DNA from 4 places in the Pseudomonas sp. S2_E02 genome. Region 1 is predicted to be linked to each of the others. Evidence: predicted binding sites of a transcription regulator. Region 1 holds the regulator's gene; each other region holds the start of a gene.
What was found. Region 1 encodes sigma-54, which starts transcription at its own class of promoters, with help from an activator protein. Its sites were predicted from a motif close to ANTGGCATNNANNTTGCTNT; they were not measured.
Positions count from the first base shown of each region.

Region 2: a site for sigma-54 is predicted at 3,060-3,079, ahead of flgB (flagellar basal body rod protein FlgB). Genes of this name have one in related genera too.
Region 3: a site for sigma-54 is predicted at 3,566-3,585, ahead of AB4O01_RS29385 (circularly permuted type 2 ATP-grasp protein). Genes of this name have one in related genera too.
Region 4: a site for sigma-54 is predicted at 2,647-2,666, ahead of AB4O01_RS28190 (flagellar basal body rod protein FlgF). Genes of this name have one in related genera too.

Region 1 is NZ_CP162761.1:5,572,482-5,580,353, forward strand. It holds gene rapZ (RNase adapter RapZ) at 1-624, opposite strand, end outside; gene ptsN (PTS IIA-like nitrogen regulatory protein PtsN) at 627-1,091, opposite strand; gene hpf (ribosome hibernation-promoting factor, HPF/YfiA family) at 1,103-1,411, opposite strand; gene AB4O01_RS24855 (RNA polymerase factor sigma-54) at 1,485-2,978, opposite strand; gene lptB (LPS export ABC transporter ATP-binding protein) at 3,166-3,891, opposite strand; gene lptA (lipopolysaccharide transport periplasmic protein LptA) at 3,891-4,436, opposite strand; gene lptC (LPS export ABC transporter periplasmic protein LptC) at 4,423-4,995, opposite strand; gene AB4O01_RS24875 (KdsC family phosphatase) at 5,004-5,528, opposite strand; gene AB4O01_RS24880 (KpsF/GutQ family sugar-phosphate isomerase) at 5,528-6,502, opposite strand; gene AB4O01_RS24885 (ATP-binding cassette domain-containing protein) at 6,778-7,587, shown strand; gene mlaE (lipid asymmetry maintenance ABC transporter permease subunit MlaE) at 7,587-7,872, shown strand, end outside.
Region 2 is NZ_CP162761.1:2,817,368-2,825,239, reverse strand. It holds gene flgA (flagellar basal body P-ring formation chaperone FlgA) at 97-858, opposite strand; gene AB4O01_RS12625 (chemotaxis protein CheV) at 941-1,873, shown strand; gene cheR (protein-glutamate O-methyltransferase CheR) at 1,920-2,747, shown strand; gene flgB (flagellar basal body rod protein FlgB) at 3,120-3,527, shown strand; gene flgC (flagellar basal body rod protein FlgC) at 3,531-3,974, shown strand; gene flgD (flagellar hook assembly protein FlgD) at 3,990-4,715, shown strand; gene flgE (flagellar hook protein FlgE) at 4,746-6,077, shown strand; gene AB4O01_RS12595 (ribonucleoside-diphosphate reductase subunit alpha) at 6,439-7,872, opposite strand, start outside.
Region 3 is NZ_CP162761.1:6,524,948-6,532,819, forward strand. It holds gene AB4O01_RS29355 (ankyrin repeat domain-containing protein) at 1-46, shown strand, start outside; gene AB4O01_RS29360 (hypothetical protein) at 187-717, shown strand; gene AB4O01_RS29365 (PLDc N-terminal domain-containing protein) at 795-986, shown strand; gene speE (polyamine aminopropyltransferase) at 1,227-2,102, shown strand; gene AB4O01_RS29375 (hypothetical protein) at 2,341-2,574, shown strand; gene AB4O01_RS29380 (ribonuclease E inhibitor RraB) at 2,783-3,130, shown strand; gene AB4O01_RS29385 (circularly permuted type 2 ATP-grasp protein) at 3,618-5,027, shown strand; gene AB4O01_RS29390 (alpha-E domain-containing protein) at 5,040-5,990, shown strand; gene AB4O01_RS29395 (transglutaminase family protein) at 5,987-6,790, shown strand; gene AB4O01_RS29400 (c-type cytochrome) at 6,904-7,725, opposite strand.
Region 4 is NZ_CP162761.1:6,272,327-6,280,198, reverse strand. It holds gene AB4O01_RS28205 (flagellar basal body P-ring protein FlgI) at 1-245, opposite strand, end outside; gene flgH (flagellar basal body L-ring protein FlgH) at 273-968, opposite strand; gene flgG (flagellar basal-body rod protein FlgG) at 1,021-1,806, opposite strand; gene AB4O01_RS28190 (flagellar basal body rod protein FlgF) at 1,852-2,592, opposite strand; gene AB4O01_RS28185 (sigma-54-dependent transcriptional regulator) at 2,906-4,465, opposite strand; gene phhA (phenylalanine 4-monooxygenase) at 4,857-5,648, shown strand; gene AB4O01_RS28175 (4a-hydroxytetrahydrobiopterin dehydratase) at 5,765-6,121, shown strand; gene AB4O01_RS28170 (amino acid aminotransferase) at 6,121-7,314, shown strand; gene AB4O01_RS28165 (hypothetical protein) at 7,586-7,717, shown strand; gene AB4O01_RS28160 (hypothetical protein) at 7,789-7,872, shown strand, end outside.

The sequences.
Region 1 (7,872 bases):
CGCATCGAGACCCGATTGCGCGCGCAGTTCCGGCTTCCAGTACGGATTGGGCAGGCAGCGCACATCGAACACCAGGTCCGCATCCACCGGCATGCCGCGCTTGAAGCCGAAGGACTCGACCAGAAATGCGGTCCCCGGCTCCGGCTGGTTCAGCAGACGCAGCTTGATGGAGTCGCGCAACTGGTACAGGTTCAGATTGGTGGTGTTGATCTTCAGGTCCGCGAGGTCGGCAATCGGGCCGAGCAGGGCGGTTTCATCCTGGATCGCCTCGGCCAGTGAGCGGTTGGCGTTGCTCAGCGGGTGACGACGGCGGGTTTCGGAGAAACGCTTGAGCAGGGTTTCTTCGTCGGCGTCCAGATACAGGACGTCGCACTGGATGTGTTTGGCCCGGACATCTTCAAGCAGTTCGGGAAAGCGTGTCAGGTGGCTCGGCAGGTTGCGCGCATCGATGGACACGGCTACCAGCGGCTGCGCCAGTTCCGTGTGAATCAGCGCGCGTTCGGCCAGTTCCGGCAGCAAGCCTGCGGGCAGGTTGTCGATGCAGTAATAGCCGTTGTCCTCAAGGACATCCAGAGCCGTACTTTTACCCGAGCCGGAACGGCCGCTGACGATGATCAAGCGCATGATTAGTGCCCGTTCTGCTCGTCCAGGACAACCTGATACAACGCTTCATTGCTTGGAGCGCTGCGCAGTTTTTCACGCACTTCCTTGCGATCGAGCATGCTGGCGATCTGGCGCAGCAGCTCCAGGTGCGCATCGGTGGCAGCCTCCGGGACCAGCAAAACAAACAGCAGGTCAACCGGTGCGCCGTCAATGGCGTCGAAATCAATCGGAGCATCAAGGTGCATCAGCGCACTGATCGGTGCTGTGCAACCCTTGAGGCGGCAATGGGGAATGGCGATGCCGTTACCAAAACCGGTGGAACCGAGTTTTTCACGGGCAATCAGTGCCTCGTAGACATCTTGCATCTCCAGATCCGCCACTTCGCGGGCGATCAGGTTGGCAATTTGTTCGAGGGCTTTCTTTTTACTGCCGCCCGGCACGTTCACGAGGGAACGGCCGGGGGTCAGGATACTTTCAAGTCGGATCATGGAATGGGGGGTTATCGACCGGTCGCGCCCTGGAGGAGGCTTTGGGTCTTTTCCTTATGCTTTTTGAGTTGGCGATCCAGCTTGTCGGTCAGCAGGTCAATGGCGGCATACATGTCGTCATGCTCGGCATTGGCAACCACTTCTCCGCCGGGAATATGCAAGGTGGCTTCGATTTTCTGCTTCAGCTTTTCGACGCACATCGTGACTTGCACGTTGGTGATCTTGTCGAAATGGCGCTCCAGTCGTTGGAGTTTTTCCTCGATGTAGGAACGCAGAGGTTGGGTCACTTCCAGTTGGTGTCCACTGATGTTGACTTGCATACAGCTTCTCCTTCGTTGCCAGTGCATAAAGCGGCAGGCTGGATAGCCTGCCACTGGAACGCTGTAACGTGGCTTACATCAACCGCTTGCGTTCGCTCGAAGGCGCGATCCCGAGGGATTCGCGGTACTTGGCGACGGTGCGGCGAGCCACCTGAATGCCTTGTGCCTCCAGTAAACCAGCGATCTTGCTGTCACTCAACGGCTTTTTCTGATTTTCCGCGGCAACCAGTTTTTTGATGATCGCGCGGATCGCCGTGGACGAGCATTCGCCGCCTTCGGAGGTGCTGACGTGGCTGGAGAAAAAGTATTTCAGTTCATAAATACCGCGCGGGGTATGCATGAATTTCTGTGTGGTCACCCGGGAAATGGTCGATTCGTGCATGCCGACCGCTTCAGCGATGTCGTGCAGAACCAACGGTTTCATGGCCTCGTCGCCGTACTCCAGAAAACCGCGCTGATGCTCGACGATCTGGGTGGCTACTTTCATCAGGGTTTCGTTGCGGCTCTGCAGGCTCTTGATGAACCAGCGGGCTTCCTGCAACTGATTGCGCATGAAGGTGTTGTCGGCGCTGGTGTCGGCACGGCGGACGAAACCGGCGTACTGGGCGTTGACGCGCAGACGCGGCACCGATTCCTGATTCAGCTCGACCAGCCAGCGCTCGTTGTCCTTGCGCACGATGACGTCAGGGACAACGTATTCGGCTTCAGTGGATTCGATTTGCGAGCCAGGGCGCGGATTGAGGCTTTGCACCAGTTCGATGACCTGGCGCAGCTCGTCTTCCTTGAGCTTCATGCGGCGCATCAACTGGCTGTAATCGCGGCTGCCGAGCAGGTCGATGTAATCGCTGACCAAACGTTTCGCTTCAGCCAGCCAAGGCGTCTTGGCGGGTAGCTGACGCAATTGCAGCAGCAGGCATTCACTAAGGTTGCGCGCGCCGATACCAGCAGGTTCGAATTGCTGAATGCGGTGCAGGACGGCTTCGATTTCATCGAGTTCGATGTCGAGTTCCGGATCGAACGCCTCGAGGATTTCTTCGAGGGTTTCGTCCAGGTAGCCCTGATTGTTGATGCAATCGATCAGGGTGACGGCGATCAGGCGATCGGTGTCGGACATCGGTGCCAGGTTCAGTTGCCACAGCAGGTGGCTTTGCAGGCTCTCGCCGGCGGACGTGCGGGTGGTGAAGTCCCATTCGTCGTCATCGCTGCTGGGCAGGCTGCTGGCGCTGGTCTGATAGACGTCTTCCCAGGCGGTATCGACCGGCAGTTCGTTGGGGATACGCTCGCTCCAGTCACCTTCCTCCAGGTTGTCCACCGTCGGCGCGGTTTCCTGATACGAGGGTTCCTGGATCTCGGTGTTGGGCTTCTGTTCGGCGTTGTCGGCCATAGGGTCGGAATTGTCGAAGTCTTCGCCTTCTTCCTGGCGTTCGAGCATCGGATTGGATTCCAGAGCCTCCTGGATTTCCTGTTGCAGATCCAGGGTCGACAATTGGAGCAGGCGGATGGCCTGTTGCAGCTGCGGTGTCATCGTCAGCTGCTGGCCCATTCTCAAGACTAGCGATGGTTTCATGGCAGGGGCTTAACACCTTATTCGCCGGCGCTATGCGCCATCCACTACAGGGCGCCGGGGCGCCAAACTTAAGCAAATTATATGCCTGAAACTGAAGTGTTTGCCTAGAGCGCTGTAACAATTAAAGCGTATTAATTCCTGCTTGAATCGATACAGCGCCCGGGCGGCGCACCGGGCACTGTTACGCTTACAAGCGGAACTCGTGGCCCAGATACACTTCCTTGACCAGATCGTTGGCCAGGATGGTTTCTGCATCGCCTTCGGCGATCAGTTGACCATCGTTGACGATGTAAGCGGTTTCGCAGATGTCCAGCGTCTCACGGACGTTGTGGTCGGTGATCAATACACCGATGCCCTTGGCCTTGAGGTGGTGGATGATCTGCTTGATGTCGCCGACCGAGATCGGATCGACACCGGCGAACGGTTCGTCGAGCAGGATGAATTTCGGTGCCGTTGCCAGCGCGCGAGCGATTTCCACCCGGCGACGTTCACCACCGGACAGGCTCATGCCAAGGTTGTCGCGGATGTGGCTGATGTGGAATTCCTGCAGCAGGCTTTCCAGCTCCTTGCGACGGCCGGCCTTGTCGAGCTCCTGACGGGTCTCGAGGATGGCCATGATGTTGTCGGCCACCGACAGTTTTCGGAAGATCGACGCTTCTTGCGGCAGATAGCCGATACCGGCCTTGGCGCGACCGTGCATCGGCTGGTGGCTGACGTCCAGATCGTCGATCAGCACGCGACCCTGATCGGCCTGTACCAGGCCGACGATCATGTAGAAGCACGTGGTCTTGCCGGCACCGTTCGGGCCGAGCAGGCCGACGATCTGGCCGCTGTCGATCGACAGGCTGACGTCACGCACGACCTGGCGGCTTTTATAGGCCTTGGCCAGGTGCTGAGCTTTCAGAGTTGCCATTACTGGGTTTTCTCGTCGGTTTTCTTCTTCGGCTGGATCACCATGTCGATGCGCGGACGCGTTTCGGTGACCTTGCTGCCGGTAGCGCGACCAGCGCTGGCCAGTTTCTTCACGGTGTCGTAGACGATTTTCTCGCCCTGAGTGACGTTGCCGTCTTTGTCGACGACCTTGGCCTTGTCGATCAGCACGACGCGGTTTTGCTGGGCATGGTATTGAATCGTCACGCCGTAGCCTTGAACCGGTTTGGTGTCGCCCTGGGTTTGCAACTGCTCGAAATAAGCCAGGTTGCCCACGGAGGTCACCACGTCGATATCTCCATTCGGCGCGCGAGTCATGGTGACGGTGTTGCCTTTAACGATCATCGAACCTTGGGTGATGATCACATCACCTTTATAGGTGGCGATGCCGTTCTTGTCGTCCAGTTGGGCGTCGTCGGCCTGAATGCGGATAGGTTGCTGCTGATCGTTCGGCAGAGCCCAGGCGCTCACGCTTCCCAGTGCTGCGCCCAGACTGAGCAAAATAGGGAGGGTTTTAACGAGCCTCATACTGTCCTCTTACGTTCGATAGCAGGTGTATCCTGCTTTCCTTCAGGTACGCTTTCATTCCAACGCCAGTCGATACACCGCCAGCGCCGTCGATTCTAACGGGTTGCTCGGTCTGCGCATATTCCTGCTGCGGGAACACGGTCATGCGAGTGGACGTGATCAGGATGTCACGCTTCTTTTCATCGGTGCGCGCAACGCGTACCGAGTCGATCAGTTCGACTTCGGTGCCGCCTGAGTTCACTTCACCGCGCTCACTGGTAACGTGCCACGGAAATTCTGTTCCGCGATACATGTTCAGGTCGGGTTTGGTCACGAGCGTGACGTCGGTTGCCTTCACGTGCTCGGCTTTTTCGGACGTCATCTCATACTGCACCTTGCCATCCGGCAGGTATTGCAGGGTATGCGTGTTGGTTGCATACCAGTCGATAGGCGTTTCAACCGAGGTGACCGGTGGTTTGTCGAGAAAGCGTTCCGGGCTGATATTCCAATAGCCGACCGCTGCGAAAATCGCAGCGATGCAGCCGAACAGCAGGAAGTTACGAAATTTTTTGCTGAACATGGTTTGGCTCACAGGTACGCGGCGTTGGCCGCATCGAGGCGGCCCTGGGCGCGCAGGATCAATTCGCAGAATTCGCGGGCGGCGCCTTCGCCACCACGGGCGCGGGTAACGCCATGGGCGTGTTCGCGGACGAAATCGGCAGCGTTGGCCACGGCCATGCCCAAGCCTACCCGGCGAATCACCGGCAGGTCGGGCAGATCGTCACCGAGGTAGGCGACTTCTTCATAGCTTAGGCCCAGTTGCGCAAGCAGGCCGTCGAGCACGACCAGTTTGTCTTCACGGCCCTGAAACAGGTGGGGAATCCCCAGGTTTTTCGCTCGACGTTCAACGACGGGTGTCTTGCGGCCGCTGATGATAGCGGTCTGCACGCCGGCGTTCATCAGCATTTTGATGCCTTGACCGTCGAGGGTGTTGAAGGTCTTGAACTCGCTGCCGTCTTCAAGGAAGTACAGGCGCCCGTCGGTGAGGACGCCGTCGACGTCGAAAACCGCCAGTTTGATCGCTTTGCCGCGTTGCAGCAGATCGTTGCTCATTACATGACTCCTGCGCGCAGCAGGTCGGAGAGGTTGAAGGCGCCGACCGGGCGATCTTCCTCGTCTACGACTACCAATGCGTTGATTCGGTGATCTTCCATGATTTTCAGGGCTTCGGCGGCCAGCATTTCCGGGCGGGCAGTCTTGCCGTGGGCCGTCATTACCTGGTCGATGGTGGCGCTGCGGATGTCGATGCTGCGATCCAGCGTGCGGCGCAAGTCGCCGTCGGTGAAGATCCCGGCGAGTTTACCGTCGGTTTCAAGGATGACGGTCATGCCCAGACCTTTACGGGTCATTTCCATCAGTGCGTCCTTGAGCAGCGTGCCGCGTTGGACTTGCGGCAACTCTTGTCCGGCGTGCATGACGTTTTCCACTTTCAGCAGCAGGCGACGGCCGAGGGCGCCACCCGGGTGCGAGAAAGCGAAATCTTCGGCGGTGAAGCCGCGTGCTTCCAGCAGTGCCACGGCCAGCGCATCGCCCATGACCAGTGCTGCGGTCGTCGACGAGGTCGGTGCCAGGTTCAGCGGGCAGGCTTCATGCTCGACATGAACATTGAGATTGACCTCGGCAGCCTTGGCCAGCGGCGATTGCGGGTTGCCGGTGACGCTGATCAGCTGGATGCCCAGACGTTTGATCAACGGCAGCAGGGTTACGATTTCATTGGTCGAGCCGGAGTTCGACAGGGCCAGAATCACATCGTCACGAGTGATCATGCCCATGTCGCCATGACTGGCTTCGGCCGGGTGGACAAAAAAGGCCGGGGTGCCGGTGCTGGCCAGGGTGGCTGCAATCTTGTTGCCGATGTGCCCGGACTTGCCCATGCCAACCACGACTACACGGCCTTTACTGGCCAGAATCATCTCGCAAGCGCGTACGAAATCGGCGTCGATATGGGGCAACAAGCCTTGTACGGCTTCCACTTCGAGTTGGATGGTGCGTTGTGCCGATTGAATCAGGTCGCTGGATTGGCTCATGTCAGAAATCGTATAGCCCGATGAAAAGGCGGCGATTATAGCGGTTATGTTGCAAAGCCTCACGCAAGTTCGTCGTGCTTTGTCATTACTCGTTACCAAAACCCGGGAAAAGAGCCTGCGCACCTGTCATATCGCCGAACACAGGCTGGTACAAGCCTTGGGCGCGTAGCCTTTGCAGTGATATAGTTCGCCGCCAGTTCGGCCTGCCCGGGATGTACGTACTTTTTAAGTGAAGACAGGCGTCCGAGTGAGAGGCTGCATCGCAAGGAGTTTAGATGAGTGCCGATAACGCCTACGCGGTCGAGCTGAAGGGAGTCTCCTTCAAGCGCGGTGCGCGCAGCATTTTCAATAACGTCGATATTCGCATCCCGCGCGGCAAGGTCACCGGCATCATGGGACCTTCCGGGTGTGGCAAGACCACGCTGCTGCGATTGATGGGGGCACAACTGCGCCCTGCCAGCGGCGAAGTCTGGGTCAACGGCCAGAACCTGCCTGCGCTTTCGCGCAGCGATCTGTTCGATGCGCGAAAGCACATGGGTGTGCTGTTTCAAAGCGGCGCACTGTTCACCGATCTCGATGTTTTCGAGAACGTGGCTTTCCCCCTGCGTGTTCATACTGATTTGCCGGAAGAAATGATCCGCGACATCGTCCTGCTCAAATTGCAGGCGGTCGGTCTGCGCGGTGCCATCGAGCTGATGCCGGACGAACTGTCCGGTGGCATGAAGCGCCGCGTCGCACTGGCGCGAGCGATTGCGCTCGATCCGCAGATCCTCATGTACGACGAACCGTTCGTCGGGCAGGACCCGATCGCCATGGGCGTGCTGGTCCGCCTGATCCGCCTGCTCAACGATGCCCTGGGGATAACCAGTATCGTGGTGTCCCACGATCTGGCCGAAACCGCGAGCATTGCCGACTACATCTATGTCGTCGGTGATGGTCAGGTGCTGGGGCAGGGTACGCCGGACGAGTTGATGAACTCGGACGAGCCGCGTATCCGTCAGTTCATGACCGGCGATCCCGATGGCCCGGTGCCGTACCATTTTCCAGCGACGGATTACCGCGCAGATCTTCTGGGGAAGCGCTGATGCGCAGAATTTCATTAATAGAACGCGTACGCCGGTTCGGCGAGGCGGCGATCGATGCCGTCGCGGTGTTCGGTCGTGCGACGCTGTTTCTGTTTCACGCGTTGTTGGGTCGCGGTGGCATCAGTGGTGGCTTCGGCCTGCTGGTCAAGCAACTGCATTCGGTCGGCGTAATGTCGCTGGTGATCATTGTTGTTTCCGGGATCTTCATCGGCATGGTGCTGGCGCTGCAGGGTTTCAGCATTCTGTCGAGCTACGGTTCGGAGCAGGCGGTGGGGCAGATGGTTG
Region 2 (7,872 bases), 2.8 Mb from region 1:
GAAAACTTTAGGCACATTTACAATGAGCCTTGCATGCGCCGGCGCGTGTCCTGCTGCGGCACAGTTTAGGGAACAGCCGGGGTCAGCGCCAGTTTTCTACATCGCCACTTCCACTTGGCCGGGCGCGGTGACTTGCGCCTTGATGACCCGTTGCGAGTTGAGGTTTTTCACCCGGATCTGTTCTTTCAAACCGCCATTGGCCAGCGCTTCACCGGGCATGCGCACGGCGAGCGTGCCGCTGCGCGCAGTAATGACCACTTGATCACCCTTGCGAATGACTTCCGCCTGTTCCAGATGGACCAGGGTAATGACCTGATCGGCTACCGTTGGTCGGGTTAATTTCTGCCCGATCGCTTCGTCTACCGAGGTCAGAAAGCCTTGGTTGATCGTGCTCACGTCGCGTTCACGCAGGGTCACGTCCTGTGGTTCGATGATCCCTGCACGTTTCAGCGGTCGGGTGGTTGTCACAATCTCGCGAAACAGGCGGACTTGAGCGGGCACGAACACAGTCCAGGGCGAGGCGCCCTCACAGCGGACCTTCACGGTAACCCGGCCCAGCGGACGTGCCGGACTCTCCAAAGTCGCTGTCAATTCCTTGTCGCACATAGGCATGCGCATACGAGGGTCGAGCTGGTTTACTTCGATCTCGTAGCGGCCTTCCGTTTGACTGGTGGCCAGATAGTCTTCTACGGTGAACTCAAGAAAGCCCTGAGTGACGCCGATAAGCATGTCAGGCAAGGTAACCGCATCAGCAATGGCAGGGCTGCCAGCGAAAAAGCAGCAGACGGCGGACATCGCGCAAAGGCTTTTGCGAGCGCGGGAGGTCAGGTGTCGGAAAAATGTCGTTTGAGCGTTCATACGAGTTAAAAAGCAAGCGCCGTGCCGTTTAGCAATAAATGTGCGTCGCAACAACACTTGGCGTTGGTGTAGGAGTCTGGGCATGGCTGGTGTAATGGATTCGGTGAACCAGCGCACGCAACTGGTGGGGCAGAATCGCCTGGAGCTGTTGTTGTTCCGTCTCGACGGTCAGCAGCTCTACGGAATCAACGTGTTCAAGGTGCGGGAAGTGTTGCAGTGCCCGTCGCTGACGTTGATGCCCAAGTCCAGTCCTGTCGTGTGCGGGGTGGCAAATATCCGGGGGGCGACCATTCCGATCCTTGATCTGGCAATGGCCACCGGTTCCGGAGCGTTGAAGGACAAGAACAACCCGTTCGTGATCATCACGGAGTACAACACCAAGACCCAGGGTTTCCTGGTCCGCTCGGTGGAGCGCATCGTCAACATGAACTGGGAAGAGATTCATCCACCGCCCAAGGGCACGGGTCGCGATCACTACCTGACGGCTGTGACTCGGGTGGACAATCAGTTAGTCGAAATCATCGACGTCGAGAAAGTGCTGGCGGAAGTTGCGCCGACGCCGGAAGCGATTTCGGTGGGCGTGGTCGATGTCGAGACCCAGACCAAGGCACTGTCATTGCGTGTCTTGACGGTCGATGACTCGTCGGTGGCGCGCAAGCAAGTCACGCGTTGTCTGCAGACAATCGGGGTCGAAGTGGTGGCGCTGAACGACGGCAAACAGGCGCTGGATTACCTGCGCAAGCTGGTCGATGAGGGCAAGAAGCCGGAAGAAGAGTTCCTGATGATGATTTCCGACATCGAGATGCCGGAGATGGACGGGTACACCCTGACGGCGGAAATCCGCGGCGACGCACGCATGCAAAAGCTTCATATCATCCTGCATACTTCGTTGTCGGGGGTATTCAACCAGGCGATGGTCAAGAAAGTCGGTGCAGATGACTTTTTGGCCAAATTCCGTCCTGATGACCTCGCATCCCGGGTAGTCGACCGGATCAAAGCAGCAGATATCAGCTAGGGGCGTTTTGCTCCTGGCGGTCAACACGATTTAAGAGGCGGCATCATTGTCTACGGGTAATTTGGATTTCGAACAGTTCCGGGTCTTCCTGGAAAAAGCCTGTGGCATTCTGCTCGGTGAAAACAAGCAGTACCTGGTCTCGAGCCGTCTCAACAAACTGATGGAGCAGCAAGGCATCAAATCCCTGGGTGAGCTGGTTCAGCGCATCCAGACCCAGCCGCGCAGCGGTTTGCGCGAGCAGGTAGTTGATGCCATGACGACCAACGAAACCCTGTGGTTTCGTGACACCTATCCGTTTGAAGTCTTGAAGAACAAGGTGCTGCCTGAAGCGATCAAGGCCAGCCCCAACCAGCGCTTGCGGATCTGGTCAGCGGCGTGCTCGTCGGGCCAGGAACCGTACTCGCTGTCGATGTCGATCGACGAGTTCGAGCGGACCAACCTTGGTCAGTTGAAGATGGGCGTGCAGATTGTCGCCACTGATTTGTCCGGTCTTATGCTGACCAACTGCAAGACCGGCGAATACGACAGCCTGGCCATCGGTCGCGGTTTGTCGCCGGAACGCCTGCAGCGTTACTTCGACCCGAAAGGGCCGGGCCGCTGGGTGATCAAGGCGCCGATCAAGAACCGGGTAGAGTTCCGTTCGTTCAACCTGCTCGACAGCTATGCCGCGCTGGGCAAGTTCGACATCGTGTTCTGCCGCAACGTGTTGATCTACTTCTCTGCCGAAGTGAAGAAAGACATCCTGTTGCGCATTCACAGCACGTTGAAGCCGGGCGGTTATCTGTTCCTTGGCGCTTCCGAAGCGCTGAACGGTTTGCCGGACCATTACCAGATGGTGCAGTGCAGCCCGGGGATTATTTACCAGGCGAAATAACCGTATCGGCAACACCAAAAAACGGCAGGTCCCAAAAAGACCTGCCGTTTTTTATGCCCAAAGAAATTCTCCCTGACACCATAAACCCCCTGTAGGAGTGAGCCTGCTCGCGATAGCGGTAGCACATTCAGCAGCATCGGTACCTGACACACCGCTATCGCGAGCAGGCTCACTCCTACAGGGGATCGTGGTGTGTATGAGATGGACGGCAAGCGGCAGAAAAGCGGCATCCGGCGGAAACCGGTTGCCGCTTTTCTGGCATTGCCGCTTTGCCGACTCCCTGCAAAGCCCCGGTTTATGCGGCTTTTGTGGTTTGGCACGGCGCTTGCTAAAGCTCAGTTACGAAAAACCGGTCACCTGAAGGTTCCCGACATGAGCATCAGCTTCGATAAAGCGCTCGGCATTCACGAAAAGGCATTGGGCTTCCGCGCCCAGCGTGCCGAAGTGCTGGCCAACAACATCGCCAACGCCGACACCCCGAACTACAAGGCTCGGGATCTGGATTTCTCCAAAGTGCTTGAAGCACAGACCCAGAAAAATGCGAACGGCACCATCGCCCTGAACATGACCAACAGCCGTCACATCGAAGCTGAAGGCCTGGGCAATGGCGACGAATCGCTGATGTATCGCACGCCGATGCAACCGTCGATCGACCAGAACACCGTGGACGCTCAACTGGAACAGTCGAACTACGCGGAAAACGCCGTCGGCTTCCAGGCCAGCTTCACCCTGCTCAACAGCAAATTCAAAGGGCTGGTGTCAGCCCTGCGCGGAGAGTAATCCATGTCCCTGTCCAGCGTTTTCAACATTGCCGGCAGCGGCATGAGCGCACAAACCACGCGTCTGAACACCGTGGCGTCGAACATCGCCAACGCCGAAACCGTCTCGTCGAGCATCGACCAGACCTATCGCGCCCGTCACCCGGTATTCGCCACCATGTTCCAGGGCGGCCAGAGCAGCGGCAGCAACTCGCTGTTCCAGAGCCAGGACGCGGCCGGTCAGGGCGTACAGGTGCTCGGTGTGGTCGAAGACCAGAGCAACCTCGAAGCGCGTTACGAGCCGAACCATCCGGCGGCCGACGCCAAAGGCTACGTCTACTACCCGAACGTCAACGTGGTGGAAGAAATGGCTGACATGATTTCCGCGAGCCGCTCGTTCCAGACCAACGCCGAAATGATGAACACCGCCAAAACCATGATGCAGAAGGTACTGACCCTCGGTCAGTAATAAGGGGCGACTGCCATGAGTGTTTCCGATACCACTAGCAGCCTGAGCATGAATGACATCCTGGCGAACTCGTCGAAAAAGACCAGTTCGACCACCGGTGGCATTGCTTCGGCGACCAACAGCGCCACCGGCGGCCAGGCACTGGGCAAGGATGCGTTCCTGCAATTGCTGGTCACCCAGCTGAAAAACCAGAACCCGCTTGATCCGCAGGACAACAGTGCCTTCGTTGCGCAGTTGGCACAGTTCAGCAGCCTTGAGGGGATCACCACCCTCAACAGCACTGTCAGCTCGCTGGCTGGCAACTACAACTCCTCGCAGGCGTTGCAGGCTTCGTCGCTGGTGGGCCGCAATGTGATCGTGCAGACCAACTCGGTTCAGCTCGACGATCCGAGCAAAGGCATGACCGGCTCGGTCAGCGTTCCGTCGTCGATTGCCGGCGGCACCGTCAGCATCACCGACAGCAGCGGCACGGTGGTTCGCACCATCGATCTGGGCAGCCGCGCCGCAGGCAGCGCGAGCTTCACCTGGGACGGCAAGGACAAGGACGGCAACGTGGTCAAGACCGGTACCTATACCGTCAAGGCCAACGCATCGATCAATGGCACCTCGACCGACATGGCGACGTACCTGCCGGCCACTGTCACCAGCGTGACGATCAGCCAGACCGGCGGCGAGCTGATGCTCAACCTGTCCGGCAAGGGCACCGTTGCCCTGTCCAAAGTACAAACCATTGGTATATAGAGCCGACTAACCGGCACAAAGGAGTGGAATATGTCTTTCAATATCGGCCTTAGCGGTCTCTATGCAGCCAACAAGCAACTGGACGTGACCGGCAACAACATCGCCAACGTCGCGACCGCCGGTTTCAAATCGTCCCGTGCAGAATTCGAAGACGTCTACTCGGCCACTCGCCTGGGTAGCGGCAGCAAAGTGATCGGCAACGGCGTGCGCCTGGCCAATGTTTCCCAGCAGTTCACCCAGGGTGACATCAACAACACCGGTAACGTGCTGGACATGGGCATCAACGGTTCGGGCTTCTTCACCATGAGCAACAACGGCTCGGTGTCCTACACCCGTGCCGGTACGTTCAAGGTCGACAACGCCGGTTACATCACCAACACCGACTACACCTCGCGCCTGCAGGGTTACGGCGTGGACGCCAATGGCAAGATCATCAACGGTGTGTTGACCGACCTGAAGATCGATACCTCGAACCTGGCGCCGAAATCGACTTCCCTGGTGACGTCGAGCATCAACTTGAACTCGACTGCGCCGGTGATCAACGACACAGTGGCGGCCGGCAAGTTTGATCCGAGCAAGCTTGAGACGTACACGAAGAGCTTCAGCACTCCGATCTACGACTCGCAGGGCAACTCGCACGTCATGGATCAGTACATGGTGAAAACCGGCCAAAACACTTGGAAGGTTTACACCCTGGTGGACGGGCGTAATCCGGATGCAACCGGTAGCAATCCACTCACGACGCCTCCAACTGCTTCGACACTGACGTTTGACAGTTCGGGCAATCTGACTCAGGTCAGCACACCTAATCCGGCGGATCCGGCCAATCCGATCATCAGCAGCGACTTGAAGCTGGCCAATTGGAAGCCGGGCAACGTGGTCAACGGTAACTTTGTACCTAACGGCGCAGCAGCCAACACGGCTGGCGTGACCATCTCCATGTCCAAGACCACTCAGTACAACGCTGACACCGCGCGTTCGATTCCGACTCAGGACGGTTACGCCACTGGCCAGATCACCAACCTGACCATCGACGGCACCGGTACTTTGTTCGCCAACTTCAGCAACAACCAGAGCAAGGCCATCGGCCAGGTTGCGCTGGCCAGCTTCACCAACGAACAAGGCCTGCAGGCTATCGGTGGCACCAGCTGGAAAGAGACGTTTGCTTCGGGTATCCCGGGCTACGATGCACCGGAAACCGGTACCTTGGGTTCGATCGCTTCCAACTCGCTGGAAGAGTCGAACGTTAACCTGACCAACGAACTGGTAGACCTGATCAAGGGCCAGAGCAACTATCAGGCGAACGCCAAGACCATTTCCACTCAGAGCACCATCATGCAGACCATCATTCAGATGACCTGATTCTGGTGGCTGCTTGTGCAAGGAAGCCCCTCTTTTGAGGGGCTTTTTTGTTGGGTTTTTTTTGGGGGAGGGGGGATGTTTTGATTGGGTGTATATCCGTTGCTGCGGCTGGCGGTTCGCTCTTACAGCGACTCACTCCGACCAATCTCCGATTGCACACTCCCAATCCCACTGTGGGAGCGAGTTCGCTCGCGAAGGCGACCTGAAAGCCAGGCAGCTTCTGCCAGATGTACTCAACCTCTGTAAGCGCTGCCGAAGGTAAACGGCGCACAAAAGAAAACCCCCGACACACCAGAAGTCTGTCGGGGGTTTCTTTTGCCTGGAAGAATCAGACGTCTCGCAACGCCTGACTCAGCTCAGCTTATTGGCAAGCTTCGCAATCCGGCTCGTCAATCGCGCAAGCCTTTGGCACTGGCGCAGGACCGGCAGGAGCTGCCAGAACCGAATCGTCGCCGTGGTTGCCGCCGCTGGAAACAGCGTTCAGCTTGCCGGTGTTGATGGTCGACTTCTCGGTGCTGGTCGCGGCCAGGGCACGGAGGTAGTAAGTGGTTTTCAGACCACGGTACCAGGCCATGCGGTAGGTCACGTCGAGCTTCTTGCCCGATGCGCCAGCGATGTACAGGTTCAGCGACTGGGCCTGGTCGATCCACTTCTGACGACGGCTGGCGGCGTCAACGATCCACTTGGTGTCCACTTCGAACGCGGTCGCATAAAGCTCTTTGAGTTCTTGCGGGATGCGCTCGATCTGCTGAACCGAACCGTCGTAGTACTTCAGGTCGTTGATCATGACCGAGTCCCACAGACCGCGAGCCTTGAGGTCGCGAACCAGGTACGGGTTGATCACGGTGAATTCGCCCGACAGGTTCGATTTCACATACAGGTTCTGGTAGGTCGGTTCGATCGACTGCGATACGCCGGTGATGTTGGCGATGGTCGCGGTCGGTGCGATGGCCATGATGTTGGAGTTACGAATGCCTTTCTGTACACGGGCGCGAACCGGTGCCCAGTCGAGGGTTTCGTTCAGGTCGACATCGATGTACTTCTGGCCACGGGCTTCGATCAGGATCTGTTGCGAATCCAGCGGCAGGATGCCTTTGGACCACAGCGAACCCTGGAACGTCTCGTACGCGCCACGCTCGTCAGCCAGGTCGCAGGACGCCTGGATCGCGTAGTAGCTGACCGCTTCCATCGACTTGTCGGCGAACTCGACGGCAGCGTCGGAACCGTAAGGGATGTGCTGCAGGTACAGCGCGTCCTGGAAGCCCATGATGCCCAGACCGACCGGACGGTGCTTGAAGTTGGAGTTCTTCGCTTGTGGCACCGAGTAGTAGTTGATGTCGATCACGTTATCGAGCATGCGTACAGCGGTGTTCACGGTACGTTCCAGCTTGGCGGTGTCCAGCTTGCCGTCAACGATGTGGTTCGGCAGGTTGATCGAGCCCAGGTTGCAAACGGCGATCTCGTCCTTGTTGGTGTTCAAGGTGATCTCGGTGCACAGGTTCGAGCTGTGAACCACGCCGACGTGCTGCTGCGGGCTGCGCAGGTTGCACGGGTCTTTGAAGGTCAGCCATGGGTGGCCGGTTTCAAACAGCATGGAGAGCATTTTGCGCCACAGGTCTTTGGCCTGGATGGTCTTGAACAGTTTGACCTTGCCTGGGTATTCGGTCAGCGCTTCGTAGTACTCGTAGCGCTCTTCGAAGGCTTTGCCGGTCAGGTCGTGCAGGTCCGGTACTTCGGATGGCGAGAACAGGGTCCACTTGCCGTCATCGAAGACACGCTTCATGAACAGGTCAGG
Region 3 (7,872 bases), 950 kb from region 1:
GGGGGCGGTTGATACCACCGCTCAGTTGGAAAAACTGCTGGCCTGACGGGCCTCAAAAGATCGCAGCCTGCGCTAGCTCGTCCGTGGATGAGCGCTGAGCGTGGGCGCTGCCGAGGCTGCGATCTTTTGCTTTGTGCGCTATCCTCCGCGCCCTCGAAATTCACCTTCGCCACAGGATCCGCCCTCATGAAAGCCGCACTCGTCGAACTCATCAGCAAAATCAGCTCCGGCTGCATGGGCGAGGACGAGATCCTGAAAGTGGCTGACGAAGCCGCGCAAGCTTACGCCGATGCGGGTGCCTTTCTGGCAGCCAACCCTGACATCAACTACGACGACACATTCCCGATTGCGTTGGGCGAATGGGTCGTGGTCGGCAGCCTGCCGGAAACCGTGCTGTTCCAGGCCGACACCTACGTTGACCTGTTCGCGCAGATCGTTGCCTCGTTCGGCCCGGGCGTGGATTTCAACCTCAAGCCCAAGCAACTGGCCAAGACCGAAGCACTTACCGCCCTTAACCGCATCCAAGTGCAGATGAGCAGCCTGAACAAGGAAAACGGCGGTTACACACTGATGAACTTCAGCCAGTTGCTCGACGACGAACTGCAGGTGGTGCTGGTCTACGGCAACGACGTGCCACGGGTGCTGGAGCTGTGCGCCGAAGTCGGTATCGCCGCTGCGCCATCGCTCGAAGCGCTGAAGATCGCTGTGCACGTCTGAGCGAGATAGCAATAAAAGGGAACCCTGCGCGCGACCGTCTATCCTAAAAGTGCATGCCACTATTCTGGAGCGACACCATGGGTTCCACGTTCAACGGTCTGATCGGTCTGATCATCCTCGCCCTCGACATCTGGGCCATCATCAATGTGCTGAAAAGCGGCGCCACCACCGGGATGAAAATCGTCTGGGTGCTGCTGATCATCCTCCTGCCAGTGCTGGGCCTGATCATCTGGGCGATTGCCGGACCGCGGGGCAACGTGCGGATCTGACGCTGATCCCGAGAACACCGCAATACCCTGTAGGTGTGAGCCTGCTCGCGATAGCTATCCTCCAGTCAATGAGTCAGTGACTGAAAAACCGCTATCGCGAGCAGGCTCACTCCTACAAGGGATTGCGATTTGCTGATGAAGGGAGGTTCTACCTGTCATCTTCGGCAACGTAGAATGCGCGCCTTTCCCGGGCAATCGCCCCCACGATTGGCGCCCGCGCATTCATCGGAGCACTTGACCATGACCGTCACCAAAACCAGCGAGTACCTGGAAACCCTCTACGAGGGCTACGGTCAGCGCTTTCGCATGGAAAAACTGCTGCACGAAGTGCGCACCGAACACCAGCACCTGGTGATTTTCCAGAACCCGCGCATGGGCCGGGTCATGGCGCTGGACGGCGTGATCCAGACCACCGAAGCCGACGAATTCATCTACCACGAAATGCTCACCCACGTGCCAATCCTCGCCCACGGCAGCGTCAAGCGCGTGCTGATCATTGGTGGCGGTGACGGCGGCATGCTCCGTGAAGTGACCAAGCACGCCGGTGTCGAGTACATCACCATGGTCGAGATCGACGGCACCGTGGTCGATATGTGCAAAGAGTTCCTGCCGAACCACTCCAGCGGCGCCTACGACGATCCACGCCTGAACCTGGTGATTGACGACGGCATGCGTTTCGTCGCCACCACCACGGAAAAATTCGACGTGATCATCTCCGATTCCACCGACCCGATCGGCCCGGGCGAAGTGCTGTTCTCGGAGAACTTCTATCAGGCCTGCCATCGCTGCCTGAACGAGGGCGGCATCCTCGTGACCCAGAACGGCACACCGTTCATGCAGATCGAAGAAGTAAAAACCACTGCCGGTCGCCTCAACAGCCTGTTCCCGGACTGGCACTTCTACCAGGCGGCCGTTCCGACCTACATCGGTGGCTCGATGACTTTCGCCTGGGGCTCGACCAATCCGGCCTACCGCAAGCTCAGCCGTGAAACCCTGCAACAGCGCTTCATCGGCAGCGGCATCGTCACCCGCTACTACAACCCTGAAATCCATATCGGCGCGTTCGCCTTGCCGCAATACGTGCTGCAGGCGATCAACAAGCCAAGCAACGACTAAAAGAACACTGCAACTCCCCTGTGGGAGCGAGCTTGCTCGCGAAGGCGTCAGGTCAGTCAAAGAATATGTCGACTGGACAGGCCCTTTCGCGAGCAGGCTCGCTCCCACATTTGTTTGCTCCACACGATAGATGTCGTTTTTTTCATCTTCCCCCGCTGTAATCCTTTTGAACCAACCCTCTGCGTCTAAAGTCGAGATAGGTGTAAGCCCATTTGCGGGTTTGATCGAGGAGGCACCGATGCAAAAGTGGAAAGTCACTTTCGTGGACGATCATGGTGAAATTGTCGATGAGGTGTTCGAGCGCGCGGAATGCCCCAGCGACGATGAGGCCGCTCGATTGATCAAGGCACGGCTTCTGCCCGTCGCCGCCGAACTGGATCTCAACGATCTGGAAGGGCGCACCGCCGATGCGGGCGTGAAAAACCTGAAAACCCAGAACAGCATCGAAATCCGCAGCATCACACCCGTCTGACAGTTCCTGTCATCTCTTGAAACCAGGCCTTGGCAGCAGCTCTATCTTGGGGCTACTCTGCAAGCGAGATCAGCGAACGGATCGCTAAGGTCTGGTCTTGTCAGCTACATGCTTGTTCCCGCGTGCAACCACGTTGCCGTCGTACTTTGGCCAAAGGCCCGGGGCGGGAATACGGAAAGTCTATCCATCTATGCGAGGGGGACGATTCATGAGCACAGCCTATCAAGAAGACATCAGCAGCAATGTTCTGCGCCGCATGAAAGAAGGCGGTTTCGATTTTTCCCGATTCCATCCCATCGAGTTCTACGCGATTTTCCCGGACGAGGAGCGGGCGCGCAGGGCGGCAGGCAAATTTCGCGGTGAATCCATCAATGCCCAGGTCAGCCTGCGTGATGACGGTGCGTGGGCGCTGGAATTGAGCAAAGTGATGTACGCGACATATGACGATATCGGCGACTTCGAGCAGGGATTCTCTGCCGTGGTTGAACCTCTGGGTGGCATTATCGAAGGCTGGGGTGTGAAACAGGAGGTGCGCAACCGCCACCGTTTGAATTGATCTCTGGTTTCATTTGTTGAGCAACGGCTGACCTTCGGGTTGGCCGTTGTCATTTCCGGCATAAGCAAAACGCTGTGGCAAAACCCTGAAACAAGAAACCGAGGCAAAAAAAAGCCACCGGAGAGGGTGGCTAAAAGGGAAGACCGATAAGGAGAGGAAACCGGTCAGGGTTACAGCGGGGCGGGCCGCCGAGGCGATCCCAATCAGTTGAGCTGGCCGCTTCATGGCGCCGGGGCCGGTGAAGATTTGCAGCGAATGTGCGGATTATCCGCAGGCAGCGCCGGGCAGTGAAATCAACTCTGACTATGCTGGTGATAGGCGATGCAGTGCGTCGCAATGAAGCGGGGGCAATCCGGTTGGGGCATTTGCCGCACAGGAATGGTGCGGTGCTTGCGGCGTGTATTTCCAACCGATTGAAATCAAAGCGTTTATGCCGATGGCACGGGCCTTGCGAAGGCCTGTATGTCCGGGTGACAAGGAGTACGGCATGATCCGCACCTATTTTGATGAGATGTACGATGCCGGCGGCCAGGTTCGCCCGCATTATCGGGAGTTCGCCCGATGGCTGGCCGATACGCCGGATGAGCTGTTGGCCCAGCGGCGACGCGAGGCCGATCTGCTGTTCCATCGCGCCGGCATCACGTTCACGCTCTATGGCGACGAGCAGGGCACCGAGCGCCTGATTCCTTTCGACACCATCCCGCGCAGCATCCCTGCCAGTGAATGGCGAATTGTCGAGCGCGGGTGCATCCAGCGGGTCAAGGCGTTGAACATGTTCCTCGCCGACCTTTATCACGAGCAGCGCATTATCAAGGCCGGGATCATTCCCGCCGAACAGGTGCTGGCCAACGAGCAATATCAGTTGGCGATGCAAGGCCTGGATCTGCACCGCGATATCTATTCGCACATCTCCGGCGTCGATCTGGTGCGCGACGGCGACGGCACTTATTACGTGCTCGAAGACAACCTGCGAACACCGAGCGGCGTCAGCTACATGCTCGAAGACCGCAAGATGATGATGCGCCTGTTCCCGGAGCTGTTCGCCGCCCAGCGTATTGCCCCTATCGATCACTACCCGAACCTGCTGCTCGACACCCTGAAAAGCTCAAGTCCGATCGATGACCCGAGCGTGGTGGTGCTGACGCCGGGGCGCTTCAACAGTGCGTTCTTCGAGCACGCATTCCTGGCGCGGGAAATGGGCGTTGAACTGGTCGAGGGCGCGGATCTGTTCGTTCGCGACGACAAAGTCTTCATGCGCACTACGGACGGCCCGAAAGCGGTGGACGTTATCTACCGTCGGCTCGACGACGCGTTTCTCGATCCACTGGCGTTCAACCCCGACTCGATGCTCGGTGTGCCGGGGCTGCTGTCCTCTTATCGCTCGGGCAACGTGGTGCTGGCCAACGCCATCGGCACCGGCGTAGCGGACGACAAATCGGTGTATCCGTTCGTTACTGACATGATCCGGTTCTACCTCGACGAAGAGCCGATTTTGAAGAACGTACCGACCTGGCAATGCCGCAACCCGTCTGAACTTTCTCACGTGCTGGCCAATCTTCCAGATCTGGTGGTCAAGGAAACCCAAGGCTCAGGCGGTTACGGAATGTTGGTCGGGCCGGCATCGACGAAAGCGGAAATCGATGCCTTCCGCGAACGAATCAAGGCCAAGCCCCACGCGTACATCGCGCAACCGACGCTGTCGCTGTCGACTTGTCCGACCTTTGTCGAAAACGGCATTGCGCCGCGCCATATCGACTTGCGTCCGTTTGTCTTGTCCGGGCGCGAAACCCGGGTAGTGCCTGGGGGGTTGACCCGTGTGGCGCTGCGCGAAGGCTCCTTGGTGGTGAATTCCTCCCAGGGTGGCGGAACCAAGGACACCTGGGTGGTCGAGGATTGAAGGAAGCTTGCCATGTTAAGTAGAACTGCCTCGGATCTGTATTGGATGTCGCGTTACCTGGAGCGGGCGGAAAACCTCGCGCGGATGCTCGACATCAGTTATTCGCTGTCGCTGATGCCGCAGGACGGTCGCGGCGACGGTTTGCACGAATTGGCCATGCCGCTGCTGATCACCGGTACCCTCGACGATTACCTCGAGCGCCATGGCGCGCTGCATGCTGAGCGTCTGCTGCACTTTTTTGCCCTCGATGCGGCTAACCCGGCGAGCATTTACAGCTGCCTCGGCGCGGCTCGGGCCAGCGCCCATGCGGTGCGTGGGCGGATCACGGCGGACATGTGGGAGAACATCAATTCGACGTGGCTGGAAATTCGCGGAATCGCCGAGCAGGGCCTCAGTCGCTATGGCATGAGCCGTTTCTGCGAATGGATCAAGGAGCGTTCGCACCTGTTCCGTGGCGCGTCGTACGGCACGATCATGCGTAACGATGCATTTCGCTTTATTCGCCTCGGCACCTTTATCGAACGCGCGGACAACACGCTGCGATTGCTCGATGCGCGCTATGAAATGGCCGGCGATCAGGCTGAAGCAGTCAGCGACGGTACGGCCCACGCCTACTACCAATGGAGCGCCTTGCTGCGCGCCTTGTCGTCATTCGAGGCCTACACCGAAATCTATCGCGATGCGCCGGGGGCGCGGCATGTTGCCGAGTTGCTGTTGTTGCGCGCCGATGTGCCGCGCTCGCTGCGGGCCTGCACCGAGGAGATCGATCAGATTCTTGCGCAGTTGCCCGGTGCCAACGGTCGACCGGCACAACGTCTGGCGGCAGAAATGGACGCGCGCCTGCGCTACACCGGCATCAACGAAATTCTCGAGGAAGGCCTGCACGCCTGGCTGACCGAATTCATCCCGCTGGTGCGCCAGCTGGGCAACGCCATTCACAGTTCCTACCTGGAGGCTGCATGAGACTTTCCATAAGCCACGAGACCACCTATCACTACGAAGATCAGGTGCGGGCGAGCATCCAGTACCTGCGGCTGACCCCACACGACAGCGAGCGTCAGCACGTGTTGAGCTGGCAGCTCGATCTGCCGCGCCCGGTGCGTGCGCAACTCGATCCGTTCGGCAATATCCTGCATGTGCTGACCATGGATGAACCGCACGAGGCGATCATCATCGGTGCGCGCGGTCAGGTCGATATCGACGAACTGCGCGAGGCCGAGCATGAGAGCCAGTCGGCGCTGCCGTTCCTGCGCTTTACCCGTTTGACCGAGGCGGATGAGGCGTTACGCGTGTTTGCCGAGAAATCCTGCAAGCAGCGGCGTGATCGCACGGCGCTGATCGATCTGATGCACGGCTTGAATCAGCACATGACCTACACGCCGGGGTCCACCGAGGTCGATACCAGCGCCGCTGAGGCCTTCGCCGGGCGTGCGGGTGTTTGCCAGGATCATGCTCACGCGTTTCTGGCTTGCGCACGCAGTCTCGGGATTCCGTCGCGTTATGTGTCGGGGTATCTGTACAGCGAGGATTGCGAGCATCTAGCCAGCCATGCATGGGCTGAAGCGTGGCTGGATGACGCCTGGTACAGCTTTGATGTGACCAATGAACTGGCGCGGCCGGAGCGTCATCTGAAACTGGCGGTGGGTCTGGATTATCTGGATGCCTGCCCGGTGCGCGGCATGCGCCGTGGCGGTGGGTGTGAGCAGATGCATGCGAAAGTGTTCGTCTCGCCAACCCCGATCATCTCGGTGCAACAGCAGTAAACGCCGTACCCCTGTGGGAGCGAGCCTGCTCGCGATAGCGGTCGGTCAGTTACAAATGTGCTGACTGATACACCGCTATCGCGAGCAGGCTCGCTCCCACAAGGGAAATGGCGTTACGGCTTAACCTTGCGTCCGGCCATGTGCTTGAGATACCCCACCAGCATTTCCAGATCCCCCTCTGGTAACACCTCCACCGAAAACCCCGGCATCTTCGCCTGCGGCCACTGACGCAAACTCTGCGGATCCCGAATGTAGCGCTTGAGGAAATCCGCGCCGAAATACTCGGTCGGGCTGTAAGGAATATTCAGGTCCGGCCCGAATTGCGCATCCCCCGCACCGTTCAACCGGTGACACGCCAGACAGTTTTTCTGAAACAGCGCAAACCCTTGATTCACCGGGTCATCTGCTTTCAACGCAGGATCCGGCAGTAGGGCAGGGAAACGCTCCGCCACTGGCGCCATGCGCTTGATGCTCGCGACTTCGAACGGCCATTGCTCCGGACTGATATTGCCGGCCTGCGGATCGGTCCAGACCAGATAAAACGGCCCGGCGCTGTGCTTGCCTTCCGACAGCGATGGCCACGGCTGCGCCGGATCTTCGATGGCCAGCCATGCTCGCGCACCTGTTGTATTAAGCAACGGCGCAGCTGACAACTCGGCGGCAAAGCCGTCCAGTGCCACCGCTTGCAGGTGATCCTGCGGTTTGATCCCTGTCAGCAATGCGGCCACAGGCACGGCGCGATAGGTCATGTCCTTCTTGTAGGACACATCGTTTTTGATCGTCAGGGTTTGCACTTGAGGATGCTTGAGCAATTCCTCGGTCTGCCAGGTGCGGCTGCTTGCGCCCAGTTGCAGATCCAACTGTGCGGCAGACAAGGGCATGCTCAGCAGCATGGCCCCGAACACAATGAGCGCTTTCAAATGATCGCCGTCCATGTCGTGGGAGTGCGCCAAGGTTGGCACAGCCACGCTGGCCCGGGTAGCGGGCCAGTCACATTTTCAGTGGCGATGAGCAGCGCCCGGCGCTCGACTCAGCCGATGACCTTGGTCAGATTCGGCAAAATCAACAACAGCGTCGTGGCG
Region 4 (7,872 bases), 700 kb from region 1:
GCGACGTTTTTCAACTGCACGTTGCCCGATCCCGGCGGCACTTTGATGCCGAACTGCGAGAGCATGTTGTTGAAGGTCTGCAGGGTGAACGGGGTTTGCGTCGTCTGGTCACCGGTGCCGTTAAGCCCGACCACCAGGCCGTAACCGATCAACTGGTTGGAACGCACGCCGGAAATGCTGGCGATATCTTTCAGCCGCTCGGCGTGGGCAGCAAAGGCTGCGGACATCAGCGCCGCAGCGAGCATGAGGCTCTTGAAATTCAAAGTCGCCACCTAGAAAGGGAACAGCGGGCTGAGGAAGAAACGGTCGAACCAGCCTGGCTGACTCGCATCGGCAAACGAGCCGGTGCCCGAGTAGGTGATGCGCGCATCGGCGACACGAGTCGACGACACGGTGTTGTCAGTGGCGATGTCATCGGCACGCACCAGACCGGCAATCCGCACCAGCTCATCACCGGTGTTGAGGGTCATCCACTTCTCACCGCGCACAGCAATGATGCCGTTGGGCAAGACGTCGGCCACAGTCACGGTGACCGAACCGGTCAGGGTGTTGCCCTGCGCGGCCTTGCTGTCGCCCTTGGTGGCGCGGTCGCCGCTGTAGCCAACGTCCAGACTCAGATCGTTACCGCCCAACGGGTTGTTGGTGGTACCGCTGCCGCCGAACAACGAGGTCAGACCGATACCGGTCTTGCTGTTCTTGGCCACTTGCGAGTTGGCGTTCTTGCTCGCCTGGGTCTTCTCGTTCAGGGTGATGGTGATGATGTCACCGACCCGGAAGGCCTTGCGGTCGCTGTACAGGTTCTGCTCGAAGCCGGCCTGATAGATCGAGCCGTTATTGGCGGCAGCCGGCAACGGCGTGCGCGGCAACACCGGGGCGTAGTAAGGGTCATTGGGCTTGGGCGTCGGAGCGACGCAGCCCGCGAGCGAGACGACCCCACTCAATGCCAGAACAGATACAAAGCGATTCATGACCCTACCTCACGGTGTTGCAGGCGACCTCATGGCCGCCTCATAGACTTGATTACAGATTCTGCGTTACGAACGAGAGCATCTGGTCGGCGGTGGAGATCACCTTGGAGTTCATCTCGTAAGCGCGCTGAGTGGTGATCATGTTGACCATCTCTTCAACGGTGCTGACGTTGGACGTTTCCAGGGTGTTCTGCAGCATGGTGCCAAAACCGTTCAGGCCCGGCGTACCGACTTGCGGGGCACCCGATGCAGCGGTTTCGAGGAACAGGTTGTTGCCCACCGCTTGCAGACCGGCCGGGTTGATGAAGTCGGCGGTTTGCAGGTTGCCGATCACTTGCGCTGCCGGGTTGCCGGCGATGGTTACCGACACAGTGCCGTCACGGCCGACGGTGAAGGTCTGGGCATCGTTCGGAATGACGATGGCCGGTTCCAGAGCGAAACCGCTGGCGTTGACGATCTGGCCGTTGGAATCGAGGTGGAAGGTACCGTCACGGGTGTAGGACGTGGTGCCGTCCGGCTGCAGGATCTGGAAGAAACCGCGACCGTCGATGGCCATGTCCAGCGGCTGCTCGGTGGTTTGCAGGCTGCCGGCGGTGAAGTTTTTCTGGGTGCCGACGATACGCACACCGGTACCCACTTGCAGACCCGACGGCAGTTCGCTGTCCTGAGTCGACTGGGCACCAGGCTGACGCTTGATCTGATAGAGCAGGTCCTGGAACTCGGCACGGTCACGTTTGAAACCCGTGGTCGACACGTTCGCCAGGTTGTTGGAAATGGTGGTCAGGTTGGTGTCCTGGGCGGACAGACCGGTTTTGGCAACCCATAGAGCCGGAAGCATTCGATTCTCCTCGTGCGCCTGTTTTTCGGCGCGACGTTCTGATAATTAGCTGATCTGCAAGACCCGAGCCATGGCCTGGTCGTCGTCTTTGGCGGTGTTCATCATCTTGACGTGCAACTCGAACTGCTTGGCCAGGGCCAGCACCGAGGTCATCTCTTCAACGGCGTTGACGTTGCTCGACTCGAGGAAACCCGACACCAGTTTGACGTTGGCATCAGCCGGCGCAGGCTGGCCGTCCTTGGTGTAGATCGAGCCGTCGAGGCCCTTGTTCATGTTCTTGATGTCCGGGTTGACCAGCTTGATCCGGTCGACCTCCGCCATGACACGCGGGCCTTCGCCCATCGCACGAATACTGATGGTGCCGTCTTCACCGACTTCGATCTGCTGCTCGGGCGGCACGGCGATCGGACCGCCATTGCCCATCACCGGCATACCGTTGCCGGCGCGCAATACGCCGAGGGCGTCGACGTTGAGGCTGCCGGTGCGCACGTAGCTTTCGCCGCCGTTCGGGTTCTGCACCGCGATCCAGCCATTGCCGGTGACGGCGACGTCGAGGTCACGACCGGTCTGCACCAGCGAGCCCGGGGTGAAGTCGGTGGCGGGCCGTTCGCTCATGGCAAACGCACGCGCCGGAAAGCTGTCACCGAACACCGGCATCGAACGCGCCTGCTCCAGGTCGCGCTGAAAGCCGTTGGTGGAGATGTTCGCCAGGTTGTTGGCATGAGCCTTCTGCGCCAGTGCGTTCTGGCTGGCGCCGGTCATTGCCACATAAAGGTACTTGTCCACACTCTTTCCTCTGCATGCCGGACGTTTGCCGCCCACCGCTGTACTGCTGAGCCATAAGCAATTTGCAGACCAACTTTTTTCTGGCGGGCAAAGGCCCGGTAAACAAAGGACTTGGGGGATAGCGAGGGGAAATTTGAAATGTATCGAAGTCGAAAAACCGGCGGTGTTATGCCGCTTGGCGGCAAAGGATCAAAAGATGATCGTTCCCACGCTCCGCGTGGGAATGCCTCAATGGACGCTCTGCGTCCGCTTTGGGACGCGGAGCGTCCCGGGCTGCATTCCCAAGCAGAGCGTGGGAACGATCATGCTTGAGCTATGAATCGGTTTTACCGACTTCATACTCGCGCAGTTTATTGGCAATGGTGGTGTGCGAAACCCCCAGCCGCTTACCCAATTGCCGACTGCTCGGATGCTCGGAATACAACCGCTCCAGCACCGCTTTTTCGAATCGCCCGACAATCTCGTCCAACCCGCCTTCCAGCGAGAAATCGCCAAGCGGCTGACGCACGCCGTAATCCGGCAGACGAATATGTTCGGCCTTCACCGTGCCGCCATCGCACAGCGAAACTGCCTGAAACAAAACGTTCTCCAGTTGCCGCACGTTGCCCGGCCAGTGGTAATGACTGAGGCGATCCATCGCCGCCGGCGCCAGTTTCGGCAGTGTGCAACCGATCTGCCGACTGGCCTGATCGAGGAAGTGCTCGACCAGCGGCGTCAACCCGTCGAGGCATTCGCGCAACGGCGGGATGTGCAGGGAGAGCACGTTCAAGCGGTGGTACAAATCCTGGCGAAACTCTCCGCGCGCGCACAACTCCGACAAGTCGACCTGCGTCGCACAGATGACCCGCACATCCAGGTAAACCTCTTCATCACTGCCGACCCGGCGGAAGCAACCGTCCTGCAAAAAGCGCAGCAACTTCACTTGAAGACGCGGGCTCATCTCACCGACACCGTCAAGAAACAGCGTGCCGCCCGCCGTCAATTCCAGCAGCCCGAGCTTGCCTTCGGCGCGTGCACCTTCGAACGCGCCCGGGCCGTAACCGAACAACTCAGTCTCGGCCATCGACTCCGGCAGGCCTGCGCAGTTGAGCGCCATCAACGGCGACTGCCCACGCGGACTGGCGAGGTGACAGGCGCGCGCAAGCAATTCCTTGCCGGTACCGGTTTCGCCCTCAATTAATAGCGGAGCGTCGAGCGGCGCCATACGCCGTGCTTCGCGCACCACGGCGGCCATCACTTTCGAGCTCTGGAAGATGCTGTCGAAACCACGCAGTTCCTGCTTGCGCACGTTATAGATACGCTCGCCAACGCGGTCAGCGCGATGCAAGGTCAGCACCGCACCGGCCATCGCTTCACTGTCGTCGTGCTCCGATTGCAGCGGCGCGATGTCGGCCAGAAAGATGTCGCCCTTGACCTTGACCCGCATGCCGTTGATTCGCGATTTGTTGGCGCGCACCAGCTCTGGCAAATCGAAATCCTCGGCGTAACGCGACAGCGGAATCCCCGGCACTTCATCGACGCGCACGCCGAGCAACTGCGCCGCCGCGCGGTTGGCCGCCACGATCGAGCCGCCCATGTCGATCGACAGCACCGGAAACTCCAGCGCGCCGAGCAGCGCATTCAACTCCATGTGCCGACGTTCGCTGGGCATCAGCCCAACCCGCTTGACGCCAAACACCCCGGCGATCGCCTCGAATTTCGGGCGCAACGCCTGGAACTGGATGTTGATCAGGTTCGGGCAATGCAGATAGATCGCGTTGCCATGCTCACCGCCGACCTCACCGCGCGCGACGTTGATCCCGTAGGCAACCAGCAGGTTGAGAATGTCGCGCAGGATGCCGATGCGGTTCTGGCAGTGGACTTTGATGCGCATATATAAGGCCCGACAAGATTGGGAGTTGAATACCGACCCTGTGGGAGCGAGCTTGCTCGCGAAGGCGTCAGCACATCCAGCATTGATGTGTCGGACCCAGCGCTTTCGCGAGCAAGCTCACTCCCACAGGTATTGCGGTGCGCCCGGAGCCCATTTTTCTGCCGAGGCCCGCAGATAGTTGTCAAGATTATGTGACAGCCACCGGCCTTTTCAAACCCGTGAATCACCGCAAATGCGAGATATCCGTCAAAGCGTAACGATAATTTTACGATTTACAGAGAAACTTCCTACGTGGAGGCACTTCAACCTGCTGCACATCAACCCGCTCTCAGGTAATTCTGAATCCATCGCTGGACATAACAAGAACGAATTCCCCTAGCAGGAGAGCAGTATGAAGCAGACGCAATACGTGGCCCGCGAGCCCGATGCGCAAGGTTTTATCGACTACCCCGCCGAAGAACATGCGGTGTGGAATACGCTGATCACTCGCCAACTGAAAGTGATTGAAGGGCGTGCCTGCCAGGAGTATCTGGACGGTATCGAAAAACTCGGTCTGCCCCACGACCGCATTCCGCAACTCGGCGAAATCAACAAAGTGCTTGGCGAGACCACCGGTTGGCAGGTCGCCCGCGTGCCGGCACTGATCCCCTTCCAGACCTTTTTTGAACTGCTGGCCAGCAAGCAATTTCCGGTGGCTACGTTCATTCGTACCCGCGAAGAGCTGGACTACCTGCAAGAGCCGGACATTTTCCACGAGATCTTTGGTCACTGCCCGCTGCTGACCAACCCGTGGTTCGCCGAATTCACCCACACCTACGGCAAACTTGGTTTGCAGGCGACCAAGGAAGAACGTGTTTATCTGGCGCGCCTGTACTGGATGACCATCGAGTTCGGCCTGGTCGACACCCCGCAAGGCAAACGCATTTACGGTGGCGGCATCCTGTCTTCACCAAAAGAAACCGTTTATTCGCTGTCGGACGAACCTGAGCATCAGGCGTTCGATCCGCTCGAAGCCATGCGCACGCCGTATCGCATCGACATCCTGCAACCGCTGTACTTTGTCCTGCCGAACCTCAAGCGTCTGTTCGACGTGGCCCATGAAGACATCATGGCCATGGTTCGCCAAGGCATGCAGCTGGGTCTGCACGCACCGAAGTTTCCGCCGAAACCGAAAGCCGCGTGAACCGCGACTTTTGCTGACAATTGAGCCTGTCCGTCGCCGCCACTTTGGTTTAGCGTGACGGCATTCACGGCTCAAACGTTTTAATAAAAAAAACACACTCGATTCAGGAATACACCATGTCCACTTTGAACCAAGCCCACTGCGAAGCCTGCCGCGCCGATGCGCCACAAGTCAGCGACGAAGAACTGCCGATCCTGATCAAGCAGATCCCTGACTGGAACATAGAAGTCCGCGACAGCATCATGCAGCTGGAGAAAGTTTTCCTGTTCAAGAATTTCAAGCACGCCCTGGCGTTCACCAACGCTGTCGGCGAGATTTCCGAGGCCGAAGGTCATCACCCGGGCCTGCTGACCGAATGGGGCAAAGTCACCGTGACCTGGTGGAGCCATTCGATCAAAGGCCTGCACCGCAACGACTTCATCATGGCTGCGCGCACTGACGAAGTGGCCAAGACCGCAGAAGGACGCAAGTAATGCACTTCGACGCCATCGGCCGGGTACCCGGCGACCCGATCCTCGGTTTGATGGAGGCGTATGCGCAGGACACCAACCCGCGCAAATTCGACCTGGGCGTTGGCGTCTACAAGGACGCTCAAGGCCTGACGCCAATCCCCGAGGCGGTGAAAATCGCCGAAGCGCGGCTGGTCGAAAGCCAGGACACCAAAACCTACATCGGCGGCCACGGCAACCCGCTGTTCGGCAAAGTCATCAATGAGTTGGTGCTCGGTGCCGACTCGAAGCTGATCGCCGCACAACGTGCCGGCGCCACCCAGACGCCGGGCGGTACTGGCGCCCTGCGCCTGGCTGCCGACTTCATCGCCCAGTGCCTGCCGGGCAAGGGCGTGTGGCTGAGCAACCCGACCTGGCCGATCCACGAAACCATTTTCGCCACGGCCGGGGTCAAGGTCAGTCACTACCCATACGTGGGCAGTGACAACCGCCTCGACGTCGATGCCATGCTTGCCGTGCTCAATCAAGTGCCAAACGGTGATGTGGTGCTGCTGCACGCGTGCTGCCACAACCCGACCGGTTTTGACTTGAGCCATGACGACTGGCAGCGCGTGCTCGATGTGGTGCGCAGCCGCAATCTGCTGCCGCTGATCGACTTTGCCTACCAGGGCTTTGGCGACGGTCTGGAGCAGGATGCGTGGTCGACCCGGTTGTTCGCGGCCGAGGTGCCAGAGTTGCTGATTACCAGCTCCTGCTCGAAGAACTTCGGCCTGTACCGCGACCGCACCGGTGCGCTGATCGTCTGCACGAAAACCGCCGACAAGCTCATCGACATCCGCAGCCAACTGGCCAACATCGCCCGCAATTTGTGGTCGACACCGCCAGATCATGGTGCTGCGGTGGTCGCAACCATCCTCGCTGATCCCGAGCTGAAAGCCCGCTGGGCCGATGAAGTGGAAGCCATGCGTTTGCGTATCGCGCAGTTGCGCAGCGGCCTGGTTGAAGCGCTGGAGCCGCATGGCCTGCGCGAGCGTTTTGCACACATTGGCGTGCAGCGCGGGATGTTCTCTTACACCGGGCTGTCGCCGGAGCAAGTGAAACAACTGCGTGAGCATCACAGCGTGTACATGGTCAACTCGGGCCGGGCGAACGTCGCCGGCATCGACGCTACGCGCCTCGCCTTGCTGGCAGAAGCCATCGCCAGCGTCTGCAAATAGTCTAAACACCGCAATACCCTGTAGGAGTGAGCCTGCTCGCGATAGCGGTGTATCAGCCAGCATTTTAGTTGACTGATACACCGCTATCGCGAGCAGGCTCACTCCTACATTTGTTCTGTGGTGACCTTTCGTTTTTGCCTCCCCTGCGGCCATCTGTCGCATTAATTTGAATTAAAAGTCTGATTGTCATTTTTCCTGCTGTATCCTGCGCAGGCTTTCAAGAAGCGCGGATCTACCAGATCTATCAACAGACTTAGCGAGGAGCGCAACCATGCACGAGATTCCTAATCTCCCCTTCCCAAGCCTGCACGTACCTGAGCAGACGACCACGCAGCAAGCCGGAGCCCAACAGCCCGAGCAGAAAGAAGCCGTTGAGAGCCGCCCGGCCGACAACGAAGAGTAAGACCCCGTCGTACAGACCGTGTGGAAAGCGCTAACATGCGCTTTCCACACTGCCTGAACCCCGAGCCTGCCATGACCGACGAATTCTCCGAAAGCCAAGCTGCCGTCCTGATCGGCACCACCGAGAAAATGATCGAGATCTGGAACCGCCTCTCT